4 regions of the Cohaesibacter sp. ES.047 genome follow, and region 1 is predicted to be linked to each of the others. Evidence: predicted binding sites of a transcription regulator. Region 1 holds the regulator's gene; each other region holds the start of a gene.
The links. The regulator PhoB, encoded in region 1, activates phosphate uptake and scavenging genes when phosphate is short. The targets are predictions, from matches to a motif close to TGTCATNNANCTGTCAT.
Positions count from the first base shown of each region.

Region 2: the regulator PhoB is predicted to act here: its motif matches at 564-580, upstream of ugpB (sn-glycerol-3-phosphate ABC transporter substrate-binding protein UgpB).
Region 3: the regulator PhoB is predicted to act here: its motif matches at 2,299-2,315, upstream of phnF (phosphonate metabolism transcriptional regulator PhnF).
Region 4: the regulator PhoB is predicted to act here: its motif matches at 3,011-3,027, upstream of ppk2 (polyphosphate kinase 2).

Region 1 is NZ_LT907844.1:2,303,410-2,311,390, reverse strand. It holds gene pstC (phosphate ABC transporter permease subunit PstC) at 1-66, shown strand, start outside; gene pstA (phosphate ABC transporter permease PstA) at 66-1,388, shown strand; gene pstB (phosphate ABC transporter ATP-binding protein PstB) at 1,486-2,292, shown strand; gene phoU (phosphate signaling complex protein PhoU) at 2,388-3,059, shown strand; gene CPH65_RS24840 (hypothetical protein) at 3,096-3,230, shown strand; gene phoB (phosphate regulon transcriptional regulator PhoB) at 3,227-3,925, shown strand; gene CPH65_RS10530 (L,D-transpeptidase family protein) at 4,026-5,495, opposite strand; gene CPH65_RS10525 (methyl-accepting chemotaxis protein) at 6,228-7,640, shown strand; gene dapD (2,3,4,5-tetrahydropyridine-2,6-dicarboxylate N-succinyltransferase) at 7,875-7,981, shown strand, end outside.
Region 2 is NZ_LT907844.1:4,197,380-4,205,360, forward strand. It holds gene CPH65_RS19265 (LysR substrate-binding domain-containing protein) at 1-541, opposite strand, end outside; gene ugpB (sn-glycerol-3-phosphate ABC transporter substrate-binding protein UgpB) at 736-2,049, shown strand; gene ugpA (sn-glycerol-3-phosphate ABC transporter permease UgpA) at 2,120-3,001, shown strand; gene ugpE (sn-glycerol-3-phosphate ABC transporter permease UgpE) at 3,022-3,858, shown strand; gene ugpC (sn-glycerol-3-phosphate ABC transporter ATP-binding protein UgpC) at 3,861-4,910, shown strand; gene denD (D-erythronate dehydrogenase) at 5,207-6,196, opposite strand; gene CPH65_RS19295 (GntR family transcriptional regulator) at 6,673-7,410, shown strand; gene CPH65_RS19300 (SMP-30/gluconolactonase/LRE family protein) at 7,725-7,981, opposite strand, start outside.
Region 3 is NZ_LT907844.1:3,410,799-3,418,779, reverse strand. It holds gene CPH65_RS15560 (carbon-phosphorus lyase complex subunit PhnI) at 1-1,012, opposite strand, end outside; gene phnH (phosphonate C-P lyase system protein PhnH) at 1,014-1,670, opposite strand; gene phnG (phosphonate C-P lyase system protein PhnG) at 1,670-2,182, opposite strand; gene phnF (phosphonate metabolism transcriptional regulator PhnF) at 2,426-3,184, shown strand; gene CPH65_RS15540 (YbhB/YbcL family Raf kinase inhibitor-like protein) at 3,415-3,879, shown strand; gene CPH65_RS15535 (hypothetical protein) at 3,999-4,337, shown strand; gene CPH65_RS15530 (response regulator transcription factor) at 4,545-5,168, shown strand; gene CPH65_RS15525 (hybrid sensor histidine kinase/response regulator) at 5,184-7,091, opposite strand; gene CPH65_RS15520 (DUF4202 domain-containing protein) at 7,419-7,981, shown strand, end outside.
Region 4 is NZ_LT907844.1:1,155,811-1,163,791, reverse strand. It holds gene CPH65_RS05155 (methyl-accepting chemotaxis protein) at 1-515, opposite strand, end outside; gene CPH65_RS05150 (zinc ABC transporter substrate-binding protein) at 838-1,941, shown strand; gene ppk2 (polyphosphate kinase 2) at 2,079-2,921, opposite strand; gene CPH65_RS05140 (DUF3772 domain-containing protein) at 3,137-5,689, shown strand; gene CPH65_RS05135 (CAP domain-containing protein) at 5,682-6,263, shown strand; gene CPH65_RS05130 (GNAT family N-acetyltransferase) at 6,230-7,282, opposite strand; gene CPH65_RS05125 (DUF924 family protein) at 7,714-7,981, opposite strand, start outside.

The sequences.
Region 1 (7,981 bases):
ATCACGCTGGGTCTTAACATCTTCGCTCTGCACATCGTGCGGAAATATCGGGAGCAGTACGACTGATGACTGATATCACTCAAAATGAAAGCAATGTGGTTGCAAAGGCGCACCAGCGCGATCTGGGTCTGAAGAAGCGTTATGCATCTGAAACCCGTTTTCGGACAGCCGGGATTATTGCAATCTCTCTGGGCGTGCTGTTTCTGGTGGTCCTGTTCTGGTCGATCATCTCGAAGGGTTACACCGCCTTTCAGCAGACCGAGATCAACCTAACGGTCTATCTCGATGAGCAGATCATCGACCCCAAGGGCAACCGGTCCCGATCCGAGTTGACCCAGATGCTGCGCTACAACAAGGTCATTTTGCCAGCTCTTTACAAAGCCGCCGGCCTTGACCCGAACGACAAGACCCAGAAAGCCCAATTGAATGCGGTCAAGGGTCTGTTGTCCCGCGGTGCCGCCGTCGAATTGCGCGATATGGTAGCTGCCGACCCGGACCTGATCGGTCAGCGCCTCGACATGTGGTTCATCGCTGATGGCGATGTCGACTCGTTCGTCAAGGGACAGATTCCGCGCGACGTTCCCGAAGCCCGCCGCCAGATCAGCGATGCCCAGATTGCGGCCATTGATGACCTGATGGAAAAGGGTGTGATGGCCAAGAAATTCAACACCGGCCTGTTCACTTACGGCGCTTCGTCCCGGCCAGAGACGGCAGGGATTGGCGTTGCTGCCCTCGGCTCGATCTTCATGATGCTGATCGTGCTGGTCTGTGCGCTTCCGATTGGTGTGGCGGCTTCGATCTATCTTGAGGAATTCGCTCCCAAGAACCGCTGGACCGACCTGATTGAGGTGAACATCAACAACCTTGCTGCCGTGCCGTCCATCGTGTTTGGTCTTCTTGGCCTTGCGGTCTTCATCAACTTTGCCGGACTGCCGCGCTCTGCGTCGGTGGTCGGTGGTCTGGTGCTGACCCTTATGACCCTGCCAACCATCATCATCGCGACACGTTCGGCACTCAAGGCGGTTCCGCCGTCGATTCGGGAAGCGGCTCTTGGTGTTGGTGCCTCCAAAACCCAGGCGATCTTCCATCACGTGCTGCCGCTGGCCTCCCCCGGCATCCTGACCGGGACCATCATCGGTCTGGCGCAGGCGCTTGGTGAAACGGCTCCGCTGCTGATGATCGGTATGGTCGCTTTCGTGAAGGATTATCCGGTCACGCCGTTTGATCCGGCGACGGCCCTGCCCGTCCAGATCTACATGTGGGCGAACTCTGCGGAGCGTGCCTTTGTGGAGCGGACTTCGGCGGCTATCATGATCCTTCTGGGTTTCTTGGCCATCATGAATATTTCTGCGGTGCTTCTGCGTCGCCGCTTCGAGCGTCGCTGGTAACCCCAGCGGCGTGTGCACCCTACGCGTTGTTTAGCCTTTTGATCCCATGCCCCTCGATGGCAGGATCAGGCTGAAAGAGGACATAGAAAGCATGAACATGCAGGACACTAACACCACAGTTCAGCAGGATAGCAATATTCGCAAGAATCCGATCAAGATGTCCGGTGAAAAAGTCACTGTTCACTATGGACAGAAACAGGCCCTGTTCGACGTCGATCTTTTGATCGAGGAAAACAAGGTAACCTCACTCATCGGTCCATCGGGTTGCGGCAAGTCCACCTTCCTGCGCTGCCTCAACCGCATGAACGACACCATCGATATCTGTCGCGTCGGCGGCAATATCAGACTGGGCGACTTCGATATCTACGATCCATCCGTCGATGTCGTCGAGCTGCGCGCCCGTGTCGGCATGGTTTTCCAGAAGCCCAACCCGTTCCCGAAAAGCATTTTCGAGAATGTGGCGTATGGGCCGCGCATCCACGGCCTGTGCCGGAATAAGACCGAGATGGAAGAAGTGGTGGTCTCGTCACTTCAGAAAGCCGGCCTTTTCGAAGAGGTGAAGGATCGCCTTGATGAACCGGGGACGGGTCTGTCCGGTGGCCAGCAGCAGCGTCTGTGCATTGCCCGCGCGATTGCGGTGAGCCCTGAAGTCATCCTGATGGATGAACCCTGCTCGGCTCTTGACCCGATCGCCACGGCGAAAGTGGAGGAATTGATCGACGAATTGCGTGAGAACTACACCATCGTCATCGTGACCCACTCGATGCAGCAGGCGGCTCGTGTTTCACAGCGCACCGCGTTCTTCCATCTGGGCAATCTGGTGGAGGAAGGTCCAACCGATCAGATCTTCACCAACCCGGTAGATCAGCGCACTCAGGACTACATCACAGGCCGCTTCGGCTAACAGACACTTTCGTTCGCCTGTCTTTCCGGTCCGGCACATGGCTGTCCCGCGGACCCGGTCGGCGGAAAACAAGCGAACACAAGGAGAGAAAACAAATGTCCGATCACATTGTCTCGTCTTATGACGATGATCTACGCGAGCTGACCGGTCGTATCGCCGAAATGGGTGGTCAAGCCGAACGCATGGTTGAGGAAGCGGTCAACGCGCTTGTTCGCCTTGATATGACGGTTGCCAACACCACGATCGCCAGCGATCAGGCGATCAACAAGCTCGATCAGGAGATCGAGGAGAAGGCCGTTTTGACCATTGCGCGCCGCCAGCCGATGGCGCAGGATCTGCGCCACATCATTGCGGCCTTGCGCATCTCGATCGATCTGGAGCGCGTTGCTGACCTTGGCAAGAATATTGCCCGCAACGCTCTGGCCCTTGAAGGACGCCCCCAGCCCAAGCATTTCCTGCATGGGATCGAGCATATGGCCGAGTTGACCCTCGACCAGCTCAGGGCCGTGCTTGATGCCTATACTGCTTTGGACGAGAATGCCGCCTTGGCAATCGTCGCCAAGGACAAGGATATCGATGCGCTTTACAACTCGCTGTTCCGCGAATTCCTGACCTACATGATGGAAGATCCGCGCAATATCACGATTTGCACGAACTATCTGTTTGCCGCAAAGCATCTGGAGCGCGTCGGCGACCACGCCACCAACATCGCCGAGACCATCTTCTACGTGAAGACCGGGCGGGCGATGGAAGACCGGCCTCTCTGATAGACTTTAAAAGCCGCGCTTTTGACGGCGCGGTCAATGCCGGTTTCAACCAAACATGACATGGCGCTCACCCTGATGCGCCATGCAGACGTCCAAGACCTGATCCTGCTGGCTGAACGCCTCAATCGCGCGTCAGCCCGGATCCTTAGAATGCGGAATGAATGGCTATGAGCCCAAATGTCATGATTGTGGAGGATGAAGAAGCCCTCAGTCTTCTTCTTCGTTACAACCTAGAAGCAGAAGGCTATCAGGTTGAAGTGATTGCCAGAGGGGATGAAGCGGAAAACCGGCTTCAGGAAACCCTGCCCGATCTGCTGCTGCTTGACTGGATGCTGCCGGGCCTGTCCGGCATCGAGTTGTGCAGACGCTTGCGTGCCAAACCCAAAACGCTGAAGCTGCCGGTTATCATGCTGACAGCGCGCGGCGAGGAATCCGAACGCATCCGTGGGCTATCCACCGGGGCAGACGACTATGTGGTCAAACCCTTCTCGGTGCCTGAATTGATGGCCCGTGTGCGCGCGATCCTGCGCCGTGCAAGCCCGGATCTGGTGGCTACCATTCTCAAGGCTGGCGATCTGGAACTCAACCGCGAGACGCATCGTGTCAAACGCTCCAACCGCGAGGTCAATCTCGGGCCGACCGAATATCGCTTGCTCGAATTCCTGATGCAGAACCCGGGGCGTGTCTATTCCCGCGAGCAGTTGCTGGATGGCGTCTGGGGGCATGATGTCTATGTCGACGAACGCACGGTCGATGTGCATGTGGGGCGTCTGCGCAAAACCATCAACCGGGGGCGCGCCAAGGATCCGATCCGCACGGTGCGCGGCTCCGGCTACAGCTTTGACGATCAGTTTTCCGTCGAGTAGCCCCGAAGCGCGCACATGCGTCAGCCTTGATTGCAGAAACAAAAAACCCCGGCTCCCCTGACAGGAACCGGGGTTTTTCATGTTTTTCAGACTCTAGCAATCAATCTGAGGTGCGCGCACGGAGCATGGAGAACAAAGTGCGACGTTTGGGGGCAGTCGGCTTGGGCTCGACGAACGAGCGTTTCACGGTTGCCTGTCGTTTCACCTTGCTCACGGTTTTTGCGACCTTGCTGCGCTTGTTGGGCTTGGTCAGGACGATGAAGTCAGTGCCCTGAGGCGTTGTTTCCCGGCTGAAGCCGCGATCCGAAATGGTCAAGGACGCCCCGTTGCCGACAAGATGATTGATCTGGGCGCGGATATCCTCCGGAATGATCACGCGATCGAGCACAGTTGCCGCATCAACGCCGCCGGGATGCTCTGGATCCTGTTTGACGCCAAGGCGCGCCTGCTGTCTGTCCGACAATTTGTCATCCAGATTAACCGCGAGCCAATTGAGCTTGTCAGGTGCCACCGCGTTGGCGGTAAACAGATGCGCACCCAGCGGAGCCTTAGTGTCGCGGATCCGGATCGGCGCATCGAACAATGGTTTGAAATTGTGCCGAACGAACAGATGACCGGTCGGGATCTTGCCCTTTCCTGCAGCATTGTAGAGATTTTGCAGCAAGGCCTGATCGATACGCGGTTTGGCACCATAGGAACGCTGGTCCATGCTGCCATCCTGTGCTGCGATAAAGGCACGCAGAGCTGCCATTGTGGCGCTGCCAGCAAGGCCATCAACGACGCCCGCATCGTAGCCTAGCTCATTGAGCAGGGTCTGGACTTCCTTGACAACATTGCCCCTAGCCTGACGCGTGATGAAGATACGCAAGGGCTTGTCACTGTGCTTCACGGCTTCGAGCTGATTGAGATAGCGCGCGACCTGATGCGCCGTGGTGTCACGCACCGGGTGCTCATTGAGCAAGGAAATCTTGCCGAGCGCTTCTATTGGTTCGGGCGTTGCTGCAACAGAGGTGACTTGTGCCGCGAGATCATCGACCTCACGAGGCTGAAACAGGTTGGCATGTTCGATTGGTTCGGGCACCGCCTCACGATTGGCGATGATCACGTGAGCGCCGCGCTCGGTGATCGAAAACAGCTGTTTTGCGAACCCGCCAGGCAGGCGAACACAGCCATGCGATGCCGGATAGCCGGGCACGGAATTGGACTGATGCAGAGCGATACCCGACCACGTCAGGCGCTGCATATAGGGCATCGGAGCGCTGTTGTAGAGATTGGAGTAATGACGTCGCCGTTTTTCGAGGATGGAAAAGATACCCGTCGGCGTGGTGTGGCCGCGCTTGCCGGTGGAAACCCGCGAGGTCGCGATTTCTTCGGTGCCTCTGAAGACCCGAGCGCGTTGATCCTTGCGGGATATAATGATCTGGATTGGCAATTCGTATTCGGGGGTCAGCGCCAAAGTATTCACGGGCGATGCAGGCAAGGCTCCCAACATCTGCTCATTGGCCTGTGACAAACCGGTCGTCGCCAGAAGCAAACCGCCTACCAGGCACAGGTATGCCGATTTATTCATTTCACGTTCCCCTCACGCTTCAAACGCCAATGTGCAATATGCTTCCAAAAATAATAAAACAATACTGCACCACTATATCTATTCCGACTTTCCAGACAAGTCGATTTGAAATCTTCGGCACCCGAGACCGGTCACTTTCCAGTCATCACGACCGAACGACTTACCGCATAACTGTCGATCACCGCAAAACACCGACGCTTTGACGAGGTTTTTACGCATTGCACCGAAAGATGACTCACCAACCGGAGCAACCCCGTCACGAAAGCCTAGAGTGACTCAAATGGATGAAGCGCTTCTTAACGACCTGCAACGGCGGCCCCTGTGACCCCGTTTCTTGGGCTTGGCAAAGTCGCGCGTGAGGCTCTGCAAGCATAAACGGTCATCTGGCATGCTGTCGAATGCACTCTTACTTTCACTTTACGCCAACTAAGTTTTCGTTGAAGAAGCAAATTAATATTACACGGTTTTATATAGGTATCTGTAATTGAAACCTTTTTTTTATTTTTTCGGCGGAAGATCTGCGTGAAGCAGTTCATTTTTCTGCCTGCATTTCCTATTTTCATGCGCAGAGGCATTCATGGCCAACAAAATTACGCCACCTTGCTTTGAACGCCGCGTTTCGGATAGCAAAAGTCTGGTCGGCAAAACCGATACACGCGACAGGTTCGGCGACAGTCAGAGATGCCGGGTACAACCGACTGAATGCCATCTTCCAAGAGAAAGCCGCGCCCTATGACCCGTTTGTCCTCTCTTTCTTGTGCGCGGCTTCTGGCCATTGGCGTCCTTGTGCTGCTGAGCGCTGGCATTGGCCTCGACCTTCTGGGTCTTCGAACTGCTGCACTTGGTCTGTTCGTTGTCTCTGGCCTTGCCATGGCCGTGCAACTGCTTCTGTGTCTGAAAGCCGAACGGGCAATCAATAATGTTGCGAACGTGGCGCAGGCGCTGGGCTCTGGTGAGCTGGAAGCACGCGCCGATGAGGCGCTCGAAACCGGTTCGCTCGGCCTGCTTGCGGTTGCCATCAACTATCAGGCCGACCGCTTCGACACCTTCATGCGGGAAGCGGTGGCATCAACCAATGCGATGTCGCGCAACAAGTATTATCGCCGTATCCAGCTTATCGGCATGCCCGGGGCATTCCATGCCTATTCGGAACAGATCAACGACGCGATCATCCGCGTTCAGACACGGATTGAAGACTTTGCTGAAAAGACCGGTCATTTCGAGGAAGCCACCAAGACAATCGCGAGCTATCTCTCGGAAGCCGGCACCCAGATGAACCAGACAGCGACGAACATGACCCGGAGTGCATCGAGCACCAATGAACGCGCCAGCATTGTTGCATCAGCCAGCCACGAAACCTCTGTCAATGTTCAGACGGTCTCGGCGGCCGTCGAGGAACTGAGTGCAAGTTCGGTTGAGATCGGATCCCAGATCGAGCGTTCCGCGAAGGTTGCTGCAGATGCAGTTGCGGAAGTGCGCGAGGGCGAAATGAAGATCAATGATCTGTCAGAGGCCGCTGAAACCATCGGGCATGTGGTCGAACTGATCTCTGCGATTGCGGAACAGACCAACCTTCTTGCTCTCAATGCAACCATTGAATCCGCGCGCGCCGGCGAAGCGGGCAAAGGCTTTGCGGTCGTAGCTGGCGAGGTCAAGGAACTGGCAGGACAAACAAGCAAGGCGATTGGCGAAATTACCGAACAGATTCATCGGATCCAGTCGGCGACCAGTCTTGCCGTTGCCGCTTTTGGCAATGTGTCCACCACAATTCATGAGATCGAGGACATCACCTCGGCGGTTGCCGCAGCAGCCGAAGAGCAGAATGCTGCAACAACCGAGATTGCCCGCAATATCGAGGAAGCCCACACGGGCACCTCCGAAGTGGCCAGAAACATCGGCGAAGTGACGACGGATGCGGAGCAAACGGGCGAAGCGGCAACCTTCGTGCTCACGTCGGCTGAACGCATGTCGCGGGATGCCGCCACCCTGCAAAAAGAGGTGACCGACTTCATTCTCAGCCTCCGTCGCGGGCCACTGGATCGGCGCGAAGTCGATGACCCGGCATACTCCGGGTCCGACCGCCGACAGGCTGGACGCGCGATACAGCAGACCTTCGAGCAACCGGCACAGAAGCTGGCCAGTTAGGCACGATCCAGACGCCTTTCAGACAGCATACAGGGGCGGTCCCAGCGGCCACCCCTGTTTCGTTTTGCACTCCTTTTTGCGGTTCAAGTGGTGTTGGGCCAGCAGGCGCACTTTTCTGCTTTTTTGGTGATTGACTTCACCGGCGGGGTGCTTATGGTTTGCGCCACAGTTCCAGCGGCCAAGGCCGCGAGACATGCGCAATCGAACACCCCAGACAAGCTGAAAGCGAGAGACATGACCCAGTACGATCTGCCTGCGCTCAAGAGCATCATTGAAGCGAGCTTTGACGCACGCGATACCGTCAATTCCGACACAACCGGCGAAATCCGCGATGCTGTCGA
Region 2 (7,981 bases), 1.9 Mb from region 1:
GCCCTGCCAGCCGGTGACCACGAGGAAAAACGCACACGGTACGGATCTCAACGGAGCTGCTCTCAAGGGATGGATGGCCAGCGAAACCATCGGTGATGCCAAAATCATACTGCTCCCCGATCATCCACTCAAGGATCCGCTCCGGCCGGTCCGGCTCAATGGTCATGCTGACCCCGGGCCGTTCCTTGAGGAAGGTCGCGACAACATCCGGCAAATGGCTTGTTGCGAATCCCGGCAGACAGGCAACCCGGATGTGCCCTGCCCTCCTTTTCGTGATCTCGTGGCTGACATCGGCGATTCGCTGCATCAGTTCGAGCACCTGTCGGATGCTTGGCAACAGGAAGCACGCTTCCTGTGTCGGCACGATCTGGCCATCCTTGCGATCATAGACAGCGAAGCCCACTTCCTTTGCGAGATCCGACAGCAGGCGGCTCACCGCCGGTTGCGAAATTCCAAGCTCCGAGGCCGCCACGGTCATTGAGCCGTGATTGGCAACCGCCAACAAGGCCTCTAGCTGGCGCAACCGCAAAATCGATGTCATCCCATCCCCTCCACACGTCAATACTACAGAAACATAACACCGCATTATGTCTACTCCAAATATTGGATACTTGCGTTATGAAACATTGCGTGTAACGTATGTCCTAATCCATGCAACAGACGTCGACAAGGTTGGAGGACCGAAGTCGGGGTCTTGGAATAAGACACCTTGCACGGTGATTGGGAGGAAAACCTATGTATAGCAAGATGATCGCAGCCATCGCATTGGCGGGCACAATGCTGGCGCCTGCTGCAGCAATGGCGCAAACAGAAATCCAGTTCTGGCATGCCTTTACGGGGCGCCTTGGTGAACTCGTCAAGACTCAGGTCGCTGACTTCAATGCAAGCCAGAGCGACTATGTTGTCGTCGAGAGCCACAAGGGCAACTATTCAGAAACGCTCAATGCAGGGATTGCCGCGTTTCGGGCCGGTGAACAGCCGCACATTCTGATGGTCTTCGAAGTCGGCACAGCAACGATGATGGCGGCCAAGGGGGCTGTGCAACCTGTCTATCAGGTCATGAGCAAAAGCGGCGCTACCTTTGACCCCGACGCCTATATTGGCGCGGTCAAGGGCTATTACACCAACACTGATGGCGACATGCTGTCCCTGCCCTTCAACTCGTCCACTCCTGTTCTCTGGGTCAACCGCGATGCAATGTCCGCCGCTGGCGTTGATCCAGACACAGACCTTTCGACTTGGGAGCAGGTGGACGAGGTGCTTGGCAAACTCAAGGAAGGCGGCGAGGATTGCCCGATGGTCACCGCTTGGCAGAGCTGGATCCATCTTGAGAATCTGTCTGCCTACCACAATGTCCCCTTTGCCTCGAAAGAGAATGGCTTTGCCGGTCTTGATACCGAACTCATGCTCAATGGCGACGTTCAGGTCAAACATCTGGCCAAAATGGGCGAATGGGCCAAGGATGGCGAATTCATCTATACCGGCCGCCGCAATGAAGGCGGGGCAAACTTCCGCGCCGGTGACTGCGCTCTCTTCACTGAAAGCTCCGCGGGCTATGCTGGCATCAAGTCCGAAGCCAAGTTCGAGTTCGATGTGCGTCCGCTGCCCTATTGGAAAAGCGTCGCCGAAGCGCCGCAAAACACCATCATTGGTGGCGCATCGCTTTGGGTCCTCAACGGCCATGATGACGCTGAATACAAGGGCGTCGGCGAGTTCCTGAGCTATCTGTCATCTACGGATGTTCAGGCTGCCTGGCACCAGAATACCGGCTATCTTCCCATCACGATCGCTGCGGGCGAAGCCACCCGGGCGTCTGGCTTCTACGATGAGAATCCGGGCACCGACATCGCCGTCAAGCAGATGACGAAGAACCAGCCGACCGCGAATTCCAAAGGCATTCGTCTTGGCTCCTTTGATCAGATCCGCGGCATCATTGACGAGGAGATGGAAGCCATCTGGTCAGGCGACAAGACCGCTCAGGAAGCAATGGATAGCGCCAAAGAGCGCGGTGACGCCTTGCTTCGCCGGTTTGAGCAGGCAAACCGCTAAGGTCCAGAATCGAACGGGCCCACAAGCGGGCCCGTTCCCATGCTTCACTTCGTCATGACGGGGCCTTAAAGTGGAAAAGCGCGTCAAATTTCGAGGCTGGCTGTTGCCAATGCTGCTGATCGCCCCGCAGCTTATCATCTCGGCAGTCTTCTTCTTCTATCCAGCCGGCCAGGCAGTCTGGCAATCACTTTTCATACCCGACCCGTTTGGTCTGTCGTCCCAATTTGTGGGCTTGGGCAATTTCGAGTTTCTGCTCTCCGACAAATTCTATCGGGCCTCCTTTGTAACAACGGCCATTTTCTCGATACTGGTCACGCTCTGCTCGATGATCCCAGCCCTATTCCTCGCGGTCATCGCAGACCGGCTGATCAAGGGATCCGGGGTCTATCGCACCTTGCTGATATGGCCCTACGCGGTCGCGCCTGCGGTCGCGGGCGTCTTGTGGCTCTTCATGTTCAACACCCGCGTTGGTATTGTGTCATGGTATCTGGGCCAGTTGGGATATGACTGGAACCATGTGCTTAACGGCGGCGAGGCGATGGGACTGGTTGTCGTGGCCTCTTCCTGGGGACGCATCAGCTACAATTTCCTTTTCTTCCTCGCAGCGCTACAATCCGTGCCGCGATCGGTGATTGAGGCGGCCGCCATTGATGGCGCGCGCTTCTGGCGACGGTTCTTCACGATCGTTCTGCCGCTTCTGTCGCCTACCACCTTCTTCCTGATGGTGGTCAACATCGTCTATGCCTTCTTCGAGACCTTCGGTGTCATTCACACCATCACTGCAGGTGGGCCGCAGCAATCAACCACGATCCTAGTCTACAAGGTCTTCTCTGATGGTTTCGTTGGTCAGGATTTGGGCTCGTCCGCTGCACAATCCGTCATCTTGCTGATCGTTGTCGGCCTTTTGACTGTGGTCCAGTTCAAATTCATTGAGAAAAAGGTGCACTACTGATGGCAAAAGAAGTGCATGGAATGGTCGAGAAGCGCGGCTGGGGCCTGTGGCTCACGCATGTCTTCATGATCTGCGGTGTTCTCGTGGTCTTCTTCCCGATCTGGCTGGCCTTCGTGGCCTCGACCGTCACCCAACCCGAAATCGTCTCGCCCCCGATGCCGATCTGGCCCGGCGAGCATTTTCTTGAAAACTACAAGGCAGCTCTCTTCTCAGGGGTCAATGTTCCGGTTCTCACCATGCTGGTCAACAGCCTGATCATGGCCCTTGGCATTGCCATCGGCAAAATCATCATCTCGCTGCTATCTGCCTTTGCCATCGTCTATTTCCGCTTTCCCGGACGGACGTTTTTCTTTTGGATGATCTTCCTCACCCTGATGCTGCCGGTCGAGGTGCGGATCGTGCCGACCTTTGAGGTCGTTGCTGGCTTTGGCATGCTCAACAGCTATGCGGGGCTGATCTTTCCCCTGATCGCCTCGGCGACGGCAACCTTTCTGTTTCGCCAGTTCTTCATGACCATCCCCGATGAGCTGGCAGAGGCGGCGCGCGTCGACGGAGCGGGACCGATGCGCTTCTTCATCGATATTGTCGTCCCGATGAGCCGGACCAATATCGCCGCGCTCTTCGTCATCCTCTTCATTTACGGCTGGAACCAGTATCTCTGGCCGCTTCTGATCACCACTGACCCGGACATGAACACAATTGTTATGGGCATCAAGCAGATGTTCCCCTCCGGCGACGATGTCGCGGAATGGCCGGTCATCATGGCAACCTCAATCCTGGCCATGATCCCGCCCGTCATCATCGTGGTGTCAATGCAAAAACTCTTCATCCGCGGCCTGGTCGAGAGCGAGAAATAACTATGGCAACTGTAGAACTGAAAAACATCAAGAAAAGCTTCGGTGCAGACCATGTGATTCACGGGATCAGCCTCGACATAGCCGACGGTGAATTCATCGTCATCGTCGGTCCGTCCGGCTGCGGCAAGTCGACGCTTTTGCGCATGGTTGCGGGTCTGGAAACGGTAACAAGCGGCGATGTCCTCATTGGTGGCGAGCGCGCCAATGACAAGGAACCGATGGATCGGGACATCGCGATGGTGTTCCAGAACTACGCGCTCTATCCTCATATGTCGGTCCGCCAGAATATGGGCTATGGTCTGAAGATCGCCAGATTGCCAAAAGATCAGATCGAGGCAAAGGTCGAGGAAGCGGCGAAATTGCTTCAACTCGAAGCGTTGCTGGACCGCAAGCCGCGCCAATTGTCAGGCGGCCAACGTCAACGCGTTGCCATGGGGCGCGCCATTGTGCGAGAACCCGCAGTCTTCCTGTTTGATGAGCCACTCTCCAACCTTGATGCAAAACTGCGTGTGCAAATGCGCCTCGAAATCAAGGAGCTGCAATCCCAGCTAGGCATAACATCACTTTATGTGACCCATGATCAGGTGGAAGCCATGACCATGGCCGATCGGATGATCGTCATGAATGCTGGCGTCGCCGAGCAGATCGGCACGCCCCTTGAGGTGTATGAGACGCCTCAAACCCTGTTTGCCGCACAATTCATTGGCAGTCCCGCCATGAATGTGTTCGATGCCCATGTCGAGGACGGCTTCCTACGGGTCGGTGAGATCCGGCTGACTCAAACCGAACTACAAGACGGTCCCGTAAAGCTCGGCATACGCCCGGAGCAAATGATCCCGGATCCGGACGGCCCCTTCAGCGTTGACGTCCATATGTCCGAGCCTTTGGGCGCCAACACTCTGCTGCACGGCCATCTCACCACCACAGGCGAGATCATCACTGTCAGCCTTCCCGGTGTCCATGTCTTGACGAGAGATCACCCTCACATGACCTTCTCCGCCCAAACGGACCACCTGCATATCTTCGACCCGATCACGGCCAAGCGGCTTTGATGGGCTCTTGTGGGCGGTCCGTGGTATTGCCGGTAGGCATACGCTACAGGGATCTTGAGCAAAGGATGATAGAACGCGGCGTGCCGTGGATCACTCGACGATCTAACGCTAGCTTCGGAAATATCCCCGTGAAATCGCACGGCGACCGGGCTGGCAGTGGCAATCGCCTCAATCGCCCGGTTGGCGGGTCGACGAAACGTAACTCAGAGTATTAGTCATATGGAACAGAAACAGGCATCATAATTGATATCTGTTCCATATGACTAGGGTGTTAGTAACGGGAATTGGTCAAGGCGTCAGCCTCCAATTTTCCCGCCGAGTTCATCATCGATATGGATCTTGATGATTTCATCAAAGGTCTTTTCGGCGGTGAAGCCAAGTTCCAGAGCACGCTTGACGCTAAAGTCACGCGCCCAGCCATCGACGATTCCGCGAATGGTTTCGTCCGGCTCATCACGGATCAGGCCTGCGATCTTGGGTCCGGCAACCCGCTCAAGCGCAGCGATCTCGTCCCCGACGGTAGCAGAAAGACCCGGCATCATCAGATTACGCCGTGGGCCGACCTTCTCCAGATCGAGGGTTGCGGCATGGGTGAAAAAGCCAACCGCAGCGCGAGGACTTGCGAACCAGTGCCGAACATGATGCTCAACCGGTAGCACAGCCTCAACACCCGATAGCGGTTCGCGTAGAATGTTGGAAAAAAAGCCCGAAGCGGCTGCGTTGGGTTTTCCCGGGCGAATACAAATCGTCGGCAGGCGGATACCGATTCCGTCCAAAATGTTCCTGCGACTGTAATCAGCAATAAGCAGCTCGATAATCGCTTTCTGCGTGCCATAGCTGGTCAACGGGGTGGTAAAAAATTCGTCCGTGATCTTTTCAGGGAATGGGGCTCCGAAAACAGCGATGGAAGACGCAAACAGGAAGCGAGGTTTGTAGGGCTCCTTTTTGCCTTCTGCCCGGATAGCCTCAAGAAGCGAGTAGCTTCCTTTCAGGTTGACGTCATATCCCTTGTCAAAGTCAGCTTCTGCTTCGCCCGAAACAACTGCAGCCAAATGGATGATCATGTCTGGTCTGCCTGCAATCAGCGTCTCGGCTGCATCAGCCTGCCTGAGATCAACCGCCTGACAATCGCTGATGTCGGCAAGTTTTTTCGGAGCTGTCGGTTTGATCACGTCGACCAGTGTCAGTTTTTCGATGGGACCGCCCAATATCTCTGGCACCTCGGCAATCCGATCTGACAGTTTGCGACCAACCATACCTGCTGCGCCAATGACAAGTACTTTCATGCGTTCATTCTCCCTATCAGGCACCATCCAGGCACCAGTCTTGTGTTCCGCATCTCGGGCTTTGTTCCTCGCGCAGCCTTCTCGATCACGCCGGGTGAGAATCAAGGCAAATTGCATGTACTCGGTCGTACGGAGGTCCGCCGAACCTCGCTGTGATGTCCTGAATCTGGAGAGTGTTCTCCCAACAGACTGGCGGCATTTCCACGAGAACGGGCTGGTTGAACAAATCCGTCCGGTCGGCACGAACAATGCGATACGGACCCGTTCCTTCCAACAGCAACGAACCTTTCCGATCGCAGCATGAAAGTCACAAGGATTTACGTCGTACAACCAACGTCGAAACTATGTCACGTCTTGGCGTTTGGTTCAATGAAAATGTATACCAAATACCATATGTCATTCTAGCACTCTGAGAGGTTTTGTGTTTTGATTGACTTCAGCATACCCTGATACGCAAACTGGATAGGGACCGGAACATGAATCGAAAAGACAAGGTTGAGCTGTCTCAACTCGACGACGAAATGTCAGTCAAACGCATTTCTCTCGCAGAAATTGCAGCGCAACGTCTGCGTGATTTGGTTCTGGTTGGAACATTGCCACCCGGCCAGGCTCTATCCGAACGCGAACTATCAGACAAATTGCAGATTTCTCGCACCCCCTTGCGCGAAGCGATCAGAGAGCTGGCAGCCGAAAAGCTGATCGAAATCCTTCCCAATCGCCGCCCCCGGGTCGCCGATCCATCCACAGAGTCGATCAATGATCTCTTCGACGTGCAGGCCGCCCTCGAAGCTCTGGCCGGCAAGCTTCTCATCCAGCGCGCAACGAACGAGAAAGTTGACCGGTTGGCCGCGCTTCACAAGCAGCTCATCAAGCTGTCAACCAGCAAGGATTCCATGAAATTCTTCCGGCTCGACATGGAATATCACACCACGCTCGTCCAGTTTTCAGACAATTCCGTCCTTGCGGAAACACATCGGCAGTATAATGCAGCCCTCTTCCGTGCCCGCTACTTGTCATCAGAACACATGCGTTGGCGCGACACGACAATGGCCGAGCATGAAGAGATTATGGAAGCAATCCTTGCGCGGGATGCCGCGCGCTTGTCTGCGTCATTGACAACCCACCTCATGACTGGCAAGGCCAACCACGCACGCCTGCGCCTCGAAACGGAAGCCATAAAGGGAAAAGGCAAAAAGAAAAAATCAGACACCTGATTCCAAGAGCTAGATCTACAAGTTTTCAAGCGACATCAATAGGTTGAAGTCACACCGTCTTTGCTGAGAAGATGGAGGATCATATGCCTTGGGATGATACCGCTCGGATGCAATTAAACGAGACAAGCTGCGCCATCCAACAGATTTGACGGAGCCTTGCGACAAAACAGATAAAGGCCGCCTTGCAGACAGGGCGGCCTTCGTGACTTTACGCGCTAGAGAATTTCTCGGGACTATCTGCCCTGATTGATGCAGCGCTGTTTAAAATACTGCGGTTGCACTAAAGCTATGGTGCGCGCTGTTTTTACGCGGCTCTAGATCGTTGCACCTTTGGTGTTGAGGAACGTCGCATAAAGACTGGTGGTCCCGCAAATGAACAAGCGATTGCGCTTCGGCCCACCAAAACAGACGTTGGAGACCACTTCCGGCACCTTGATCTTGCCGATCAACTCGCCTTCAGGTGTCAGGCAATGCACACCTTCGGCCGAGCTTGACCAGATGTTGCCGTGATGGTCCACGCGGAAGCCGTCGTACAGGCCTGCGGTGCAGGTTGCAAAAACCTCGCCACCAG
Region 3 (7,981 bases), 1.1 Mb from region 1:
CGGTGGCCTGAACATTGTCGGCATGGGAGATGACAAATTCTTCGTCCTGCGCCGGAGCGATGATGTCTTCGCCCAGTTCTTCGGCCCTCAGAGCGCGGTCGCACAAAGCCATGGACATCGCCTTGCGTTCGGACTGGCCAAAGACCAGACCGTAGCCGCGGGTGAATTGGGGCGGTGCGACCTTGGATCCCTTGAACTGGTTGACGAGCTGGCATTCGCTGATCTGGATGCGTCCAAGGGAGACATCGAAGCCCAGTTCCGGCACAGTCATCCGAACATCCACCTCACCAATGCGGATCTCACCGGCAAAAGGATGGGTGCGGCCATAGCCGCGCTGGGTGGAATAGCCAAGCGAGAGAAGAAAGCCTTCGTCGCCGCGCGACAGGGCCTGTAGACGGAGCTGACGGTCGAGCGGATACTGGATCGGTGCGCGGGAAATATCTCCCGGTTCCGGCCAGTCTGCTCCGTCTTCTGGCGGCGCACTATCGGGTTCCATGAGCCCCTCGCCTGCTATGAGATCGGAGACGCGCGGCATCGGTTCCTTCTCGGCCTCTGGATCTGCTCCCGGCACGGGATCGACGCGCAAGGCTTCAGGCGGTTCTTCATCGCTGGCAAGACTGGGGTCGAGCAAACGATGCGTATAGTCAAAGGTTGGTCCCAGAATCTGCCCTCCGGGGAGATCCTTGAAGGTTGCCGAGACACGGCGTTCAATCTGCATCTTGCCGGTGTCGATGGCTTCGGAATAGCCAAAGCGTGGCAAGGTCGTGCGATAAGCACGGGTAAGGAAGACGGCCTCGATAAGGTCGCCCCGGGACTGCTTGACCGCCAAGGAAGCCAGCTCCCGATCATAAAGCGCACCCTCGCTCATGACGCGATCAACGGCCAGCGAGAGTTGTTCGCCGACCTGATCGAGACTAATGGTAGGAACATCCCTGTTGCCACGTCGCTTGTCGGCGAGCAACTGATGGGCGGCACTGATGGCGGCTTCCCCGCCCTTGACGGCTACATACATGTCAGCCTTCCTTCCCGGAGGGGTCCGGCATCGCAATTGTTGTGGTTCTGGGGAGGCAGGCTATCGCGTCCGGTGCAACGAGAATGACATCGGCACCGCGTGGATAGAGCGCATGATTTGCCCGCCACTGATCAAGAAAATGCGGTGAGATTGGCTCGACGGAAAGCGCGTGGCGGTCCTTTATGCCCGGCCCTCTCAACTCCCAGCCCGCGCTTACCTTCAGGCTTTCCACCTGAAGGATCAGCGTGGCGGACTGGTCCGGATAGTCCTGCAATCCCTTCGAGAAGACATCAAGAAAAGGCATGCCTTCCGCATCCGAAATCAGTGCAAAAGTCGCGAACGCGGGGTCTTGGACAATCGGGCAACCGACATGGAAGGTCAGCCAGTCCGCAACCGATTGTTCTCCGGCCAATGGCTCATCCATCCATATGGGTGTATCGGCATCCGAGACCGTGTAGAGAACCGCCGCGGCGAGCGGCATCAACGGCAATGGCGGCATGGCATCGGTTGCAACCGGCATGATCTTGCCGGGTCGCGCCATGGCTTCCATGATCACCCGGAAGATGCGCTGGCTTTGCAGCACCGGCTCACCCAGACCACCCTGCATCGCGCCCTGCGTCACCCCGCCTGTCGTCTGAATTTCACTAAATACCGACATCAGTCATCCCCTCTCACCATGGTGAAGAAATTGACCCGTGTCGCCTGCGCTTTGGCCGCTTGATCGCGATCGCGTTTGGCGGCAATCATCGCAAGCGGCGTCAGGATATTATCCTCGATTTTGCCCGACATCGCGTCATCGGTTGCAAGAGCATCAATCACCGCAGCCAGTTTGACCTTGCCAGCATCGCGGCCGAGCATCACGGCGTGTCCAATGGCACCACATGCCATGCGCACTGTCGCGCGGGTAACGGTCGCTTCGCCAAAATTGAACGGCGCACCACCGCCGCCAATGCGGCCACGCAGGGCAATCAGGCCCGTTTCTGGTCCTCGCAAGAGTTCCACCTCAGGATCGATATCAAGGCACTGCCAATGGTTGACGAGATCCCTGGCACTGGCGTTACCAAGGATCGACATGCGTCTCTGTCGTGCCTCATCTTCACTGGTCAGCGAGCTTTGCATTCTGGCATCAACACCGTGATCGCCAGCCTGTTTTTGGTCACTTTCAAGCAAGTCAAACCTCTTGTCCGTTGCAGGCTCGTTCCCAAGGGTCGGAGCACCGAAATCCCTCTGTCATATTTGTCTATTTATATAGACAACCTTGTTTGACGCAGTGATAGCTCCCTGCGGTGACAGCATTGTGACAAGCAGGATTATTTGTTGTTCCACCGGATTTCAAATATGCGATAAGAGTGCATAGGCTGGCGGTTGCTCTGACCTATCCGCCGACCTGCTGGCAAGCAAAGGACCGAGCCGATGGCATCCGATGTATTGAAGTCTCCCGTGACAAGGCGAAGCGGTATAGCCTTGTGGCGCCAGATTGCCGATGCCATCAGAGCGGGCATTTCATCCGGGCTTGGCGATGAAAGCGGAAAGCTGCCGCCGGAAACAGAGCTTGCGGCGTTGTTCGGGGTCAATCGCCACACCGTTCGCTCGGCTATTTCCGCGCTGGTTCAGGAGGGTATCCTGCGCGCAGAACAGGGTCGCGGCACCTTCATCATAAAACCGGAGCGCGTGACCTATCCGATCGGCAAACGCACACGCTTTTCGGCAGGCCTTGCCGAACAGGGACAGCAAGGAGCCAATCGGCTGCTCAAGGAAGATGTCACCGAAGCGAACACGGAAGTCGCCAAAGCTCTCGGCCTTGCCAAAGGGGCCCCCGTGCTGCGTATCCGCACCATTGGGACAGGGGATAAAGTCCCCTTGAGCCGGTCGACCCATTTCTTTGATGTGAAGCGCTTTTCCGACTTCGCCGAACATTATAGACGGCTGGAATCTGTGACCAAGGCCTTTGCCGCTTGCGGCCTAGATGATTATGTCCGCCAATCCACTCTGGTTGAGGCCTACCACGCCACCATCGACGATATAGAATTGCTCGGCCTTGTGCCCAATGCCATCGTGCTGGTCACCCATGCCATCAATGCGGATATGAACGGCAACCCGATCCAATATTCGAAGACCCGGTTCTCCGCCGACCGTGTCAATTTGCATATCGAGCTTGGAGCGCTGGATTGAGGGTGCGTCAACTGACAGATTATGCAGCGGATATGAACCCGTTTGGTACATTTTCCGATTGCCGCATTTCTGGTCTGATGATTGACTGAAGAGCGTGATGCGCGGAACGAATGTCGGAGACATTCGTTCATGACTTAGAGCAGACAAGGCGATGGTCGATCCGGCCACAGTCTTGCTTGCGTGAAAATGTGACTTATCGACATATCATAGATATCCAACGGAGGATCATCATGCAACTGACGAGCCCCGACTTTCATGACGGCGATCCGCTACCCGCCAAATCGGTTTCTCAAGGACTGGGCGGCGAGGATCTTTCCCCTACCCTGCAATGGTCAGGAGTTCCGTCGGAGGCAAAAAGCCTTGCGCTGACCTGTTATGATCCGGACGCCCCGACCGGCTCCGGGTTCTGGCACTGGATTATCGTCAATCTACCCGTATCAGAGAATGGCGAGATTTCGAGTGCGAGCCTGCCGGACATGGCAAAAAGCGCGCTGAATGACGCCGGCACGGAGAATTTCACCGGCGCCTACCCGCCGCCGGACGATCCAGCTCATCGCTATATCTTTACCCTTCATGCACTGAGCCTTGAAGAAATCGACCCATCGAACATAACCGGAGCCTATGTGCGCTTTAATATCATGCGCAACCAGATTGATTCTGCGAGCATAACAGGTCATTTTAAGAACAACGGATAGGTTGAATGGGCTAGCATCCGCCAGGATGCTGCCAGCAGCCTCGACAATTCAGCCGGTCGGACGCCTCCGGTCGGCTGTTTGTCGTTCACAGCAAGCAAACAAGACCACAAGGAACAAGCATGAAACGCGTCAATCCGCTCAAACTCAACAAGTTGCAGCTGCGTACACTGGTGCTCACTCAGATCATCGCCCGCTCCCAGCCCGATGAAAGCTGGAACAAGGACGGTTCGGTGACGATTCTGCGCCTGCCGCACGCTCACGGTGACCACGTCCACGTGGGTGAATTCGTGGTCAACGCCGCGGAGATCACCGGCTTCAACAACAGAGCGGTCTGGACAGCTTTGGCACGTAAGGGTCTTGTTGCGGACAAGACTATTCCCCCCATCGTCCTGACACGCGAAGGCCTTGACTATGATACCGGCCTTGGCCACCACTTCTTGCAGAAGTCCGACCACTAGACAGCGTTTCCCGAGCGCTTGAAGGCCCGTACAAGTGTAGCAGTGGACAGGAAACAAGCATGGGCGGAAAGTGGACTTTGGAGTGGCGGAAGCGACAAGACGGGCGCGCGCTAACGCGCAACCGGCGATGCGTTCGTCACCATCCAGAGTTCAATGCATATTTGCCGGAGTCCTTTGCACAGAACCGGTGCTTTGGAGGATCAGTCGATGAGGATCATTCTAGCTGATGACCATCCACTTTATCGTTCGGGATTGAAGCAGTTGCTTGAGCAGTTGTTCAATGGTGCAGTCGTTGATGAAGCTGGCGACAGCGCGGCCCTCGAAGCACTTCTGAACCGACCGCCCGTGCCGGATCTCATCATTACCGATCTGATCTTTCCCGGTTTTGACTATATGCGTGATCTCAAACGATTGCGCCGCACCTTCTCGCTTTGCCCGATCATAGCCGTGTCGATGATGAATGATCCGGCTGAAATCGAGCAGATCATGGACCTTGGCGTCAATGGATTCATTTCCAAGTCCGTCCCCTCCAATCTCGTTTTGACGGCAATTGAGAATGTCATGCAGGGACAGATTGAGGTTCGGATCAGCGACACAGCTCTCAATATGGATCATGCGTTGCCGCAACATGTCTCACTGGATGAGCTGACGCCCAGGCAGATCGAGATCCTCAAGCTCTTGCGTCATGGATTGTCCAACAAAGAAATCGCCAGAGAGTTGGGACTGTCGCCCTTCACCGTCCGCAGCCATGTCTCGGCTCTGATGAAAAATCTCGGTGTTTCCAACCGCGCTGCCGCCTCTGCAATTGCGGCCAGCTACTGCCTCACCTGATCATGACGGCTCGCATCAGGATATGACCTGCTGGCGATCATCCCGCGCCAGAAAGGCATTGAGCATAGCCGATCGCAGTTGAACCGGTTGCACCGGCTTCTGAATGAGCAACAGGTTAGCCGCCTCCAGCTTTTTTTGCACCATCTCGGATGATTCTCCGGATATGACCAGCGCTGGCAGATGTGGTCCGAGCCGTTTTCTGGCGCTTTGGACGATATCGATTCCCGTATAGTCCGCGCCAAAGGAATAGTCGCTGATCAACAGATCGAAAGGCCCGTCTATAGCATCAAGTTGCGCCATGCCGTTGGCGCACATGACATCGCATCCCCATTGAGAGAGAAGGTTCGCCGTTGCCTCGAGCGTTTGGGCATCATCGTCAACCACCAGCAACCGCTTCTGCTTGAAGGGCGATGACATGCGTTTTGTAAGATTGGGGTCATGTTCAGCGGAGCGTTTGAGTTCAACCGCTTGCAGCCCCTTGATCATGACAGATGTGCCTTCGTGACTGGATATCAGATCGAGTTCAAGATCTTGCAGATCCGCCAACCTGCGGACGATGGCAAGTCCCAGACCCAATCCACGGTCCTCTCTTTCGACACTATCAAGTGAAGACGCCTCAGAGGCTGTGCGGCGGGAGATTTGGGTGAATTCCTCAAAGATGATCGCTTGATGTTCAGTCGCGATCCCCGGGCCGTCATCAATGACCGCAATATCGATCCGGCCAGCTGAGCTCCGGCCATCAATACGCACAGATCCGCCATTCGAATGTCGGATCGAATTGGAAACGAGATTCTGAACCATGCGCCGGATCAGGATCGCATCACCGTTGACCCCGACCTTCGGACATTCCATGGTCAGCGTGACATGTGCGATTTCGGCCAACGGCTCGTAATCGTCCAGTATGTGGTTGAGCATGTCGCGCAGATCGAATTGGCCGGGTCGCACTTTGATCTTGCCACTGTCCAGCAGACTGACATCGAGTAGAGAGTTGAAAAGCTTGGAAAGACTATCGAGGGAATTGCGAATGCGGCCAAGGGTATCTCGGCTTTGCTTTTCCATCCGGTCGATCGGCAAGGCTTCCAGATAAAGCCCTATCGCATGGATCGGTTGGCGGAGGTCATGGCTTGCAGCGGCCAACAGTCTGGTCTTTTCCCGGTTGGCATGATCGGCCTCATCTGCCGCATCGCGATAGCGGCGGGCGAGGTCGAGATTTTCATTGCTGATGGCGATGTATTGGCGCACTGACTGCAACACGTCATCCCCAGAGCGCAGAAGCATCAGCAGGAAGATTATCACCAATCCGCCAAGCAGGACAAATTCACCCCCAAAGAGCATCAATCGCGTCGCCAGAAGCCCCAAAAACGGAATGGCATAAAGGGCAAAGGAGCGCGGGAAGATGGCCAGCGACCGGATCGCAGCTGCCGTCGCGCCCGCGGCAACGGACATTTGGATCGCGAAATGAGCGGAATTGTCTGGATTGAGGCTCCAGAAGGCCATGACGCCCCAACTGACCCCAACGATCAAGCTGAGCATATCCATCAGGCGTATCCAGAGATAGGGACGTCGCTCGGAAGAAAGCTTACGGGTGTAGCTTCGGCGCCAGAGCTCCATCATCGACGGATAGAAACCAAGTTCCAACGTCGCCCAGACAAAAAGAAACCAGATGGGCACAACGGGGTTGTTATGCGCGATATACAGCAACACCAGCGCGCTGGCGATGTGTCCGATGTATATTGACGTGGGCATTTTCAAAAAAGCATTCACATGCTCGGCAACGGTATCCTCGGGCAGCGGCATGAAGAAGCCACTGAGCAGGCGCGTCCGTTCCTTGCCGGTTACGCCTTTCTCGCTGCTGTCCGTATCGGTTTGCCGTGCCGTTACCGCCGGCTTTGCATGCTCGAAGACCGCCATATCTTTTGCCAAATCCGCCCTACTCTGCCATGAGCAACCATCACCCCCTGTTGGTCTCGCAGCCCACACGATGGCATCAGCGCATCGTCGGACCGCAAATTGCGACTGGTCGAACAAGGCATATGTGTCCGGCGGCTTTCCTGGATTGCCTTTCATTCATAGTTGCACAGTTACTAATCAAATCAAGTAAAACTGAGCGAGATGAAACGTGTGGCCAAAATTTCCCGACCGAAGATGCTGTCTTGAACAGTCAGTGCGGGATTTTGAATGACAAACTGTCGTCTGAGGCAAAAACCCGATAGTATTCTCAAGAGATTCTCGCTTTTTTGGAGATGTCCGATGTCCGCGTTCGAAGCCGTCATTGAAGAGATTGATCAGGCGAATGCCAAGGATCCCCGTTTTTCTAGCGAGGAAGGCAGCGCGCCGATTCCGGTTGAGCTGTTGTATGGCATCCGCATGAGCAAGATGTGCGAGCTCTACGCTCCCGAGGCTGACGAGCTTGTCCAGATCGCCGCGCGTGGCCAGCATATCGAACGGTGGATCATTCCCAGAGACGAGTATCCGCTCGGCAAACCGGGCTATTTTCGCTGGCGCAACGAGTTGAAGCGACATCATGCCAAGCGCGTGTTGGAAATCATGGCGGCTCATGGCTATGATTTGGAGGCCCAGACCATTGTCTCCGACATCATCATGAAGAGAGACCTGAAACGAGACGAACGAACCCAGCTTGTTGAGGATCTGGCCTGTCTGGTCTTTCTTCAATACAACGCCGTGAGCTTCGCCAAAGGACATGAACACGACAAAGTCGTGAGCATCATTTCCAAAATGATACCCAAAATGAGTCCCAAGGCTCACTGTTTCCTCGCAAGCCTCGATCTCGACAAGGGGCTGAGGGATGCCAT
Region 4 (7,981 bases), 1.1 Mb from region 1:
GCAAAGCCCTTGCCTGCTTCGCCGGCACGGGCCGCTTCGATGGTGGCATTGAGCGCCAACAGGTTGGTCTGGCGAGCGATCGCATCGATCGCTCCCGCCACATCACGCACCGAGGAAAAGGCGGTCTGCAGCCCGTGCAACTGGCTGCTGATGCCAGACACGGCCTGCATCAGATCAGACACCTTGCTCAGGGTATCGTCAATCAACTGACGCCCCTCGACGACATCGTTCGATGTTTGATCGGCAATTTCCAACGACTGCGTGGCCGCGTCAAGAATACGCTCATTCGAGGACTGTACATCACCGGATATGCTGACCAACTGGGATAAAGACTGGAAACAGTCCGCAGTTTCATTGTTGATCTGCTCGATCTGCCCCGCAACATCCGCCATGGTTTGACCAAGACCGTTCAGGTCGAAGATCGTTTGCACAATGCTTTTTTCGTCGATCTTTGGTTTGGCCACCTCAACACCGTCTAAATCTTGCTCCACATGTTCAACGAGATCTGTTTCCATAACATCCGTCTGCGTGTTTGAGTTTTTTGCAGTCTTGGAAAATGCGAACATAATCCCTCCAGTCGTTCATGCTGCCTATTTTTGTGCTTGTTCTGAATAAATCTGCAACCCTCAAGTTAATAAAGATCAAAAAACTTGAGGTTTAGTAAAATTTGCCGATTATTCTGGTTCGGGTTTGCTATAGGTCGCGTCATTAGACTGGTGCCGCGACGTCAACGAAAAGTCAGGACATCTCGAATGACACGGTTGACCCGCACAGAAAAGGACGTTAAACGTTACGTTATAACATAACAATTCACTTGAAGGACTGACAATCAGTATCATGAAAAACATCCGTCACAGCCTCAAGACATTCATCGGCACCTGTGCCGTCAGTACAGTGTGCCTTGCTCTCCCGGCCGTAGCTGCTCCCAAGGTAGTGGCATCGATTGCCCCTGTTCATTCCATCACCGCTGCTATTCTGCAGGGTGTCGCCAAGCCGGAACTGCTGGTTGAACCTTCCGGCTCCCCCCACAACACCCAGCTGCGCCCCTCTCAGGTCACGAGCCTGCAGCAAGCGGATGTGATCGTTTGGGTCGGCCCCAATCTTGAAGCCTTTCTTGACAAGCCGATCGATACGCTCCCGAAAGGTGCCAACGTCCTGACCTTGTCCGAAGCAGACGGAATCTCGTTCTTGCCGGTACGCGAAGGTGGCAACTGGGAAAAGCACGATCATGACCATGACCATGGAGACCATGATCACGAAGCAGCGCACGAGCATGAACACGAAGATCATGACCATGACGCCGCGCATGAACATGAACACGAAGACCATGATCACGATGCCGCGCACGAACATGAAGACGAAGATCATGACCACGAAACAGCGCATGAACATGAGCACGAAGGTCATGACCATGAGGGCCACCATGACGACCCCCACATCTGGCTTGACCCGGCAAACGCCATCAAGATGGCCCATGCCATTGCTGGCGAGCTCTCAGAGATCGATCCGGAGCACAAGGACAGATACCTTGCCAATGAGACCGCGTTTGTCAAAAAAATGAATGCCATCGTCGAAAAGGACAGCGCAAAACTGAAGGGTCTGTCGGACAAACCCTATTTCGTCTTCCATGACGCCTATCAGTATTTTGAAAATCGCTTTGACATGCATGCAACCGGATCCATCACACTGCATCCGGGCGTCAATCCGGGAGCGGCCCGCATTCGCGAAATCCGCGAGAAGCTGAAAACGGCTAAAGCGATCTGCCTGTTTGCCGAACCACAATTCTCGCCGAAAATCCTGAATGTCCTCACCGAAGGCACGGGCGCAAAAGTGAGCACACTTGATCCCATCGGGGCAAATTTGCAGCCCGGACCGGATCTGTACCCCAAGCTCATCGAATACAACGTCAACCAGCTGAGTGGATGCCTCAAAGAGCAATGAGCGATCAGGGGCAGCTGCTATCCGCAGCTCCAGCACGTCGAAACAATCCCGGTCAAGACGTGATCGACACAAGCTTATGATGGCATTTGCAAGGATGAAGCGGGCAGGTCACTGCCCGCTTCTTTTTATAGTAGGCCCTATTCGCTCTCGTGCAGAAAGTCAGGCCCAAGGCTCAGGATGTTCTGGTCCGGGTCATTGATAGCCGAGGCATCCTTGCCGGCATAATCGAGACTGGTGAGGAAATGGCGCAGCACGTTGAGCCGCGCCCGACGCTTGTCATTCGACCGCACGATGACCCACGGTGCCACATCCGTATGAGACTGCTTGAGCATCCGGTCCCGCGCCCGGGTATAATCGTCCCATTTGTCGAGCGCTTCGAGATCCATGGGAGAAAGCTTCCAGTGCTTGAGAGGACTGTGCCGCCGATCATGGAACCGCTTGAGCTGCATCTCTTGCCCGACATTCAGCCAGAATTTAAACAATTTGGTGCCGCTATCGATGATCGTCTGTTCAAAGCCCGGCACGTCCTGCAAGAACTTGGCAGTCTGCTCATGGGTGCAAAAGCCCATCACCGGCTCGACACCGGCACGGTTATACCAGGATCGATCGAACAGAACGATTTCACCACTGGTGGGGAATTGCTCGATGTAGCGCTGGAAGTACCACTGGCCCTCCTCGACATCGCTGGGCTTGGACAGGGCCACGACCCGAACAAACCGCGAGTTGGTATATTGGGTGAAGCGCTTGATCGTGCCACCCTTGCCGGCTGCATCACGGCCTTCAAATACGCAGATAATTCTCTGCCCGGTGTCCTGAACCCATTGCTGGACCTTCACCAGTTCGATCTGCAGAGTTTCTAGTTCTTTCTCGTATTTCTTGCGCTTGAGCTTCTTCTCATACGGATAGCCACCGCTTTCCATGACGAAGTCTTTCAGCTCTTTGGGAAAGACTGGATCATTAATGTCAAATCGCTTGGACATGAACTGTGTCTCTTTCTCTCGACCGAGGTGTTGGATCCTCCAAACCCTAACGTCAACAAACACTGGAAACCAGCCCGCACAGACCAATCTGTCACACAATCATCACATTATCCCACCACCCAAGAGCGCCTATAGGCGCAATTGTGTTGCCGACCGAATTCCAGTAGACCTTTTACTCTCGCAACCAAAGACACCACGATCAGAGGAATGCTTTCGTGATTCAGGTTCCCTTTCTGCGCGCCTTGGCCACCGCCTTGTTGCTCTTGCTCATGCTTGCGCTTTCGCCCCTCGCACAGGCGCAGCAGGCCGACACATCACTGGCCGAAAGCCTGACGACCCGCCTTGACCGCATCGAAGCAGCCCTCAACCGGGACAGTCTGGTCGAAAACGACTTTACAGGCCTGCGCGAAGAACTTCAGCAAGTGGTAGAGGAAGCAAGCAACAAGAAGGACGAGTTGCAGCCGACCCTGACGGAAGATCGGGCTCGCCTCGAGGCACTCAAACCAGAAGAGACCGAAGAGGGCGATACCGCCAACCCCGAATCCGCGACCCTGAAAGAAAGACGAAGTGACCTCGAGGATCAGGTTGCCGCCCTTGATGCCGAAGTTAAACTTTTGACGGCCAATTCGGTGCGGGCAACCCAGATGCTCAACAAGATCACGCTGGCCAGACAGCAGCGGTTCACCGAGCAATTGTTCAACCGCAGCAGTTCCCTTCTCAATCCGAACCTCTGGCTCGACGGGCTGACGGGCCTTCAGGTGACCGGCAATGCAATGAGCTTCCTGGTCTCGGATTGGGCCTCGTTCCTGTCCTCCAAGGCGGCCGGACAGATCTGGCAGATTGTCGGCATGATCCTGCTCATCGCCTTTCTCATTGCGGGGCCGTTGCGCAACCTTTTGTTCAACGGTGTTAGCCGTCTGGCGCGTCTGGAAACCCCGAACGCACTGCAGCGCAGCCTGCATGCGGCATGGTCGATCTTTGTCTACACCTTTGTTCCCTTTCTCATCCTGTTTGCGGTCTTGCTGATCCTGAAGAACGCCGAACTGGTTCCACCGCGCGTCAATGAATTCATCAACAAACTCGGCTACGTCATTCTCAGCATTTCACTTGGGTATGGTCTCGTGCGCGTGCTCACCGCGCCCACCAAACCCCAATATCGTCTGTTGAACCTGACCACCAGCAGCGCGCACAAGCTTTTCGGTGTGGCCATTGTGTTGCTGATCATAACAGGTATTGACCTAACCTTCCGGGAAACACAGCAGCTTCTCTTCACGCCCATCGAAACGACGATCCTTATCTCGGGCGTTTCGGCAGTGCTCGTTGCTGTCCTTATCTGGCTTGCAATGCGCATTACCCTTGGCGATCTCGAGCAGGATGACGACGATCAGGAAGACGGCATGACCTCGACACCGAGTGTCAGTGCCGATGTATCCGCCTCGAATTTCCTGCCCGGCTTCATCTCGGTGTTCAAACCGCTTGTCTGGTTGGCCAGTGTTAGCATCATCCTGTCCATCATTCTGGGCTATGTTTCCCTTGGCACGTTCCTGGCCGAGCAGATGCTGCGCATCTTTGTCATTCTGGCGCTATTGGGCGTCTTCACCGCCTTGCTGGACAACTTCTTTGCCGAAGGGCTCGACGTCAGCAACCCGCGGGTCCGCAAGGGCGCCCATTCCATCGGCATTCCCCTGCGGGCCGTCAATCAGATCGGCGTACTTCTCAATGGCTTGCTGCGGATCCTTCTTTACATCGCTGCCGCCCTCTTGATCTTTGCCCCGTGGGGGGTTCAGTCGACAGACTTCCTGTCGTCCATGCGACGGGCGATTTTCAGCGTCGAGATCGGGGATCTGACCATTTCACCGATCGCGATTCTGGGCGCTCTGGCGGTCTTTTTCATCGCACTTGTGCTGGTCCGCAGCGTCCAGCGCTGGATGGAGCGCAGCCTGCTGCCCGCGACCAATCTCGATACGGGCCTCAAGAACTCGATACAGACAAGCGTCGGCTATATCGGCTTCATTGTCGCTGCCATGCTGGCCTTTTCCTATATGGGACTGGATCTCTCCAATATCGCCCTTGTCGCTGGTGCGCTCTCGGTTGGTATCGGTTTTGGCTTGCAGAGCATCGTCAACAACTTCGTCTCCGGCCTCATCCTTCTGGTTGAGCGACCGATCAAAACCGGCGACTGGGTAGTTGTTGGCGAGCATCAGGGCTTTGTTCAGAAGATCTCGGTGCGCGCAACCAAGATCGAGACCTTCGACCGGGCCACGGTCATCCTGCCCAACTCCGAACTGATCTCGAACCGGGTGATGAACTGGATGCACAACGGGGCCATGGGGCGCATCGTCGTGCCGGTCGGGGTATCCTATGACGCGGACCCGGAACAGGTGCGGGAAATCCTCAAGCGCGTGGCGAACGAGTCTCCTCTTGTGGCCAGCTACCCCGAACCGGATGTATACTTCCTCAACTTCGGCGACTCCTCACTCGATTTCGATGTCCGCTGCTATGTCCACGATGTGCTGACATCCCTCGTCACATCAAGCGAATTGCGCTTTGAGATTTTCAAGGCTCTCAAGGAAGCAGGGATCGAGATTCCCTACCCGCAGAGAGATGTGCATATCCGTTCGGTCTCCTCACCGAACCTCGACAAACAACTTGCCTTGTCTCCCGATGAAGCGCAGGAAACCCGCGAACCAGCCGCCCCGCGACAGGACGAAGTCGACCTGCCCGGCGCATCACAAGGCGTGGATGAAGGACCCGGTCAAAATGCTTAAGTCACTGACAAAAACTCTCGTGCTTGCTGGCCTTGTCGGTGCGCTGCTCACCGCCTGCACCAGCGGGCCGGATTTGCAGACACCGGCCATGTACGAGCGCCTCAACAAGGACAACGCCAAGGTTGATCCGCAGGCCGCGCTCGAACTCGTCAACGCCTATCGCAAGCGCAATGGTCTTGGCACACTGACCCTGAGCCCAAGGCTGGCCGCGGCCGCACAGGAACAGTCGGACGCCATGGCCAGCAGCGGGCGCGTCGATCATGCATTGAGCAAGAACCAGACTTTGATAAAACGTCTTGGTCGCGCAGGCTATGATCCCGTTCTGGCCACCGAGAATATCGGCGCTGGCTACTGGAGCCTTGCGGAAGCCTTTTCCGGCTGGCGGGATTCCCGGCGGCATAATCTCAACATGCTCAAGAAGGGCGTGACCGAGATGGGTATCGCGACAAGTTATCGGGAAAATGTGAAATACAAGGTGTTCTGGACACTTATCCTGGCCAAGCCCGACGAGCCGCCCATATCTCAGGCGGTCTCAACCGATCAGCCTCGGCCCAACACCTTTTTCGCCCAGTAACGCGCTTTATCCTTCAGCAGGATAGAGGCACGCAGGCTTTGAGCCGCCGCGATGCCGTGGCTGTTCAGTGGCACGTAAAGCCGGCCAAAACTGCGCCGACCCGACCAGATATGCTCGGCCACCGGATGGCCGGCATCGGCTAGGCTGTCGACATAATCGATGGTGTCATCCCGCAGCGCTTCCTGACTGACATGCATCAACACATGCACCCCCGGAGAGAACCGCTTGTAGACCTCGTCCATGCCGGTTTTCCAGGTAAAAAGACCCCGACCAGCACGAAGCGATATCAGCCCGGCGATGCACTTGTCATCAAGCATCATCAGATCGATCTGACCAAGGCCGTCACGGATCATGGCGGGCATGAAGCTCTCCACAAAGGTCCGCGATCCATGATCAACCGCCAGAGCGGTTCCGCTCTTGGCTTTCCAGCCAGAGGCTTCGGTCCGCAGAAACACATCCATGGCTTCGGTCAGATCAAGATCGCCGCGAGTCGAGCGGAAGTGCACCTGTCCAAGCTCGGAAAGCCGGCGCAACTGTCGTCCTGTCGTCTTACGCTTGTTGCGGCTGAGCGACAGTCCCGCATATTCACCGTCAGGCTCGTCCGGATTGATCTGGGCATCCAGAAAAGCCCGCTGATGCTCGTGAGACGATAGCAACAGACGTGAAATATCCCGGTCCAGCCGGTCACTGAGCCAACTGGAAAGCCAGCCACGCTCTTGCGCCTCCAGCGGGAAATAGGGCCAGACGATGACATCAGCGCCGGAGGCATCAGCCATGCGATCAAGAGCATTGCAAAACGCCGCTTCCGTTCGCGTCCAGTCGCCAGCGGCTAGGGTGTGGGATGAGAAACCAGCCCCCAGAGGTGCTGTTCCGTGCGCCAGAAAGGTCGCAATCTTGGCCCCGAGAGAGGGAAGCAAGCGTTTCACGTCCCAGGCAAAGTCGTAGCCCTGCTCACTGATGGCATGGAGCGGCCCCGGACGGAGCCGACCTTCACTCGCACGCACGAATGCTTCATGCATGAATGGATTATCGAACTGATCCACTATGCTTGTGCTTTGCAGGTCACTGCCTGTCAGAGATATGTCCGACCGTAAGAGCATTGCATCCACGCGTTTGAAGCATCACAACTGCGACATCATGGCCACCAAGAGGTTGAAAGACCGTGATGACCTTGAGGACCAATATACGCGTTTTTATGGATCAACGAGCAACTAGCTATGGTGTTGGTTAACATCAGCCCGCCAACAGGGCAGCATGAGCCACCCCGTCAAGCCGCACAAGACTTGCCTCCAGCGGCCATTGACGCCGAAAAGTAATTAAAATTGGCTCTTTTCTGTCAATCCTAGACAAAACACCGGTCGCGTGAACAACCGTCTACAGGTTGGTAACCATGATTGCAAAAATCCCCACAGCGACCAATCTGCACACAGGCTTTTCGCCTCAAGGGCCTTCAGCCCGCGAACCCGCCCTCATCGAGAAAAGCCTGTTCCTCGGGTGTGGTCCGGCGCCCCAGCACATGATTGCGATGGGGAAAGCGTCCGAAGCGCTCAATGATATCAAGATGGATCTGGGCGTAGCGCACGCTTTCCTCCAGCTCGAGCCGCTTCATCCATTTCAGACAATTCTCCTGCTCGCCGAGATCCTCGGCATGCATCATGGGCATGACAGCGAACTGCTTCTGATGAACCGACAACGCATCCCAGTCCGGATGCTTCACA